DNA from 2 places in the Gracilibacillus sp. HCP3S3_G5_2 genome. Region 2 is predicted to be linked to the other one. Evidence: riboswitches for the same ligand, from Rfam matches in the RefSeq annotation. Region 2 holds a riboswitch; the other holds the start of a gene.

Region 1 (2,207 bases), on a different contig from region 2:
CAGTGAAAGGGAAGAGTAATAGAATCAATATAATAAAAGGTATTGCACGAAATACATTGACAATGGTTGCCACAATAAAATTAATAAATTGATTTTGCCATAAACTCCCTGAATCGGTCAGGAATAATAATAATCCGAGTAAAACACCGAAAATTAATGTACCAAGTATTGCAATACTAGTCATATAAAGTGTTTCTAATGTAGCCACCCATATGTCCTCAGGGATTACATTTGGAAATAGTTCTTCAAGCATCTTTTAACACCTCGACTTCCACACCGGTGTTTTTCATAAATTGAATAGCTTCCTGTAAGATTTCTCTATCACCGTTTATTTCAATAAACAACGTTCCATAGGCGCCTTCCTGTGTAGGGGCAATGGACCCTTGCAGTATATTCACCTCAACATCGAATGTTTTCGCTACCTCACTGATAAGTGCACGCTTCGCACTATTTCCGATAAAGTGAAGTTTGACCACTTCACTGTCTTCGCGATCATTAATAAACTCCGTTAACTTATCTTTTTCATGTTCTAACGGATTAAGCTGCTGCACAAATCGTTTAGTTGTTTTCGACTGTGGTTTTACAAAGACATCTAACACATCACCAGTTTCTACCACTTTGCCATTTTCCATCACGGCAACGCGATGACATATCTTCTGGATGACATGCATTTCGTGGGTAATCAAAATAATGGTCAATCCTAACTTTTTATTAATAGAGACTAACAAGTCTAAAATATCATCCGTCGTCTCCGGATCAAGCGCTGAAGTAGCCTCATCACATAATAATACCTCAGGGTCATTTGCCAGTGCTCTTGCTATTCCAACACGTTGCTTTTGACCGCCACTTAGTTGTGATGGGTAGGCATTTTCTTTCCCGGAAAGCCCAACTAGATTTATTAGTTCTAATACTTTTTCCTTACGTTTTGCTTTTGGAACACCGGCAATTTCTAATGGAAAAGCGATGTTTTCCAAAACAGTACGAGACCATAATAAGTTAAAATGCTGAAAAATCATTCCGATCTTTTGTCGCTTTTGGCGCAACTGATTCCCCGGCATTTTCGTGATATCTTTATCATGGATAACGACAGAACCGTTAGTTGGTTCTTCTAAACGATTAATAAGCCGGACAAACGTACTTTTACCAGCACCACTATAGCCGATAACCCCAAAAATTTCGCCCTGTTCTATATTAATGGAAACATTATCGACAGCTTGAACTTGTTGTTTTTTAGATTTATACACTTTCGATAAGTTTTGAATTCGAATCATATTTTCACACTCCTTCATTTATTGTGCATCAAACACAATAAAAAAATCCTTTCTGCGTAAGAGGACAGAAAGGATGTTTATTCATTGTCCTCTTATCTTTCAAAGCCTAGAAGCTTTGATGGAATTAGCACCTATCAGTTTTACTGACGGTTGCCGGGTTTCATAGGGCCAGTCCCTCCACCTCTCTTGATAAGAGTTTCACGTATTCAATTCAGTAACCAATATATTATCATTATATCAGAGAATCGTCAATTCCTTTTATAAAAGTAAAACTATTCAGAATATAGAGATAAAACACTTTAGTACACTAGCGTAATAAAATCAATTCCTTTATAATGAATAAATATTATTCATTTTATCTTGGAGGAACGGATATGAAGAAAATCGCAATTGTTGGGAGTAGTGGGGGAAATCTATTTAATTTAGGAGGGAAAAATCCTGCAAAACTTCTGGAAGAAATTAAAAAACAAGCTGTTAGCGCAGGTATTAAAATTGATGCGGTGCAATTTATCGGTGCTGAAGAATCGATGGACAGTGCAAAAGAGACGACAAAAGCATCTCTTTGGAAAATAGATAGTACGGATGTTTTCGTTGAAGGAGAAAAAGGCAGATTAATAGATATTAATCTTGAAGCACAACAAGTTGATCACCAAATAGCAGAAATGATTGATCATGGTGAGATTGATGGATTAATCGTGATGAGTGGTGATCCTGATAAGACGAATAAACAAACCATAGAAGCAGCTGCGAGAAATGGTGTCCCAGTAGTGGGAACAGGTGGCACATCTATGGCAAAGATAGCCTCAAAAGGTGCAAATGTTATTGCTACATCTGGTACAACAGGTACGACAAATCGGACAAGGGCAGTATCTTTTATTACAGCATTAAGTAAGGAACTGAAGTTAAATTATCAGCCAATACTTGGTAGCAGTAATA
Region 2 (2,207 bases):
TAATAAATTCAATAAATCAAAAAAATTCACGATAAGACTTATTTTAGCTATATTTCGACATAAAATAAAGCGAAATGCAAAAAAATTCTGACAATATTTTTGCATTATGGTTAAAAAGAGATTGAGACAAAAAGAAAGTGTTTCGTCTAGAAGCCGGCAATGTGCTAATAGCGCGCAGGAAAAATAAGTAGACTCCTGTGGGAAAGCGTAGTGTGAAGACCCTATAGAAAAAGTGAACTTCTTTTTCGAGGAGGCTGAGGATAAGCCCGCGGAAAGCGGAGTATAATTCCGTAGCGGGTATTCGCACCGTTTATGTTCGGAATTTGCTGGATAAAACACACTTTTGTCTCAGCCTCTTACTTTTACGACATCCATTTTGGTGGTGTATCTTTCCCCCAATAAACTTCACCTATCGGGAGATGTTCTTCAAATTGATCGTCATGTAGATGATAGTGGAATTGAAAATAATAACCGTCTTGTGGTTTCTTTAACCGATTGACATGAAACTTTGCAACATTTTCTTTTTCTTTTGCATTGTATAAATTAAAGATCCGCTCACCATATCCATCGGCAGGATCTTCTGCAATCATTAAAAATTGGCTTTCTTCTTCACCAATTGTTTCATACAATTCCTCTAAAACCGTTTCCATGTTTGGTAAAACGACGTCATTGATCTCGCGGTTAATTTTCGCCGAGATTTTTGTTCCCAGCTTTGTTTGCACTTGCTCTTTAGCAAGCGTATTTAATTGCTGTAGATAAAGTTGATTCGCATCTTCAAGGACAACATTTTCTTCCGTTATCGAATCTGCTAATTCCTCTTTATCCACTGGTTTTGACCGGTCTTCACTTGGCTCTAGATCCCTTTTTCCTACATCTACATCTCCATCAATGTAGATTGGAGGAACATATAAACCAAGTGTTAGTATTGTCACTAATAAAACGGTTAATTTTTTCATCCACTTTTTCATCCCGATCGAACTCCCTCACATCGACTTACTAAAATTTTATCATGTTTTACTAATTTGTCCATACGTGTAAAGGGGTTTTCCTTATTTACATACATTTTACTTTTTTTCAACCACAGGATGGATGGTAGCTTGAATGCCCAATCTCTTAATTTAATGTTGATTCACTAATGGTTTACATAGTAATGCACGTTCATATCATTGGATTCACCTCACTATTATGGATCTATAAAAAATCCTTCTCTATTTTAAAGATAGAGAAGGATTCAGCTTGTGACTGTATAAATGAAAACAATCTGCGACGAATCTTCTCATCTTCGAATCAAAACCTGATTCTCTGAAATTGGCACCGGGCACAGATGTGCTGGTTGCCGAGGCTTCTTAAGGTCAGTCCCTCCACCTCTCTGGATAAGAAAATCTTTCCGTATATTAAATTATCTCAAGTACATGATTTGGTAAAAATATTATCACATAACTTTTAAAACAACAAGTAATTTTTGCTAAATTGTATAAATCTATACATTTCACCCCACAATAAGTATAGTGTACGTTATGATAAGGTGGGAGAAAGATGGATCAAGAACATACTGATAATTGGAAAGACCTTGAACACGACTTAGACCATGCAATACCAGAAGAGGTACTTCCAGATGTTGCATATTATCGAACACTGATTGTGAATATCGTGATGATCGGAGCACCCGATGAAGAGTGGGTGTTAGTTGATACCGGTACGCGAAAATATCAAGATAGAATACTACATGCTTGCGAATATCGTTATGGTAACAAAGCACCTCAGGCAATTATATTAACACATGGGCATTTTGACCATATTGGTTCTGCCAAAAAGCTAGCAGAATACTGGCAAGTGCCGATTTATATTCATGAAAACGAAATAGACTATGTAACAGGCAAAAAGGAATATCCACCTGGGGATCCAACCGTTGGAGGTGGGATGATCTCCTTATTATCAGGAATCTTTCCAACTAAACCAGAACACCTAGAAGGACTTGTTTCTACTTTGCCAACAGACGGTACGGTTCCTTTCCTAAAGGATTGGAAATACATTGAAACGTTTGGACATACCCCAGGCCATATCAGTTTATTCCGTGAACAGGACCGCTCATTAATCGCAGGTGATGCGATTTCTACGGAAAAACCAGAATCATCCATAGCAGTGTTTTTCCCACTACAGCATGTTTACGGACCACCTGCTTATTTTACACAAGACTGGATGAAAGC

The links. Region 2 has a riboswitch for S-adenosylmethionine ahead of ACTNEP_RS13960 (YpjP family protein). Riboswitches for the same ligand answer to the same signal wherever they lie in the genome.
Region 1: another riboswitch for S-adenosylmethionine. It lies ahead of ACTNEP_RS12185 (methionine ABC transporter ATP-binding protein); the one in region 2 lies ahead of ACTNEP_RS13960 (YpjP family protein).

What each region holds. Positions count from the first base shown of each region.
Region 1 covers NZ_JBQHXU010000007.1:183,052-185,258, forward strand. The annotation lists gene ACTNEP_RS12180 (methionine ABC transporter permease) at 1-253, opposite strand, end outside; gene ACTNEP_RS12185 (methionine ABC transporter ATP-binding protein) at 246-1,271, opposite strand; SAM riboswitch class I at 1,361-1,467, opposite strand; gene ACTNEP_RS12190 (PTS sugar transporter) at 1,646-2,207, shown strand, end outside.
Region 2 covers NZ_JBQHXU010000009.1:30,264-32,470, forward strand. The annotation lists gene ACTNEP_RS13960 (YpjP family protein) at 363-968, opposite strand; SAM riboswitch class I at 1,274-1,380, opposite strand; gene ACTNEP_RS13965 (MBL fold metallo-hydrolase) at 1,537-2,207, shown strand, end outside.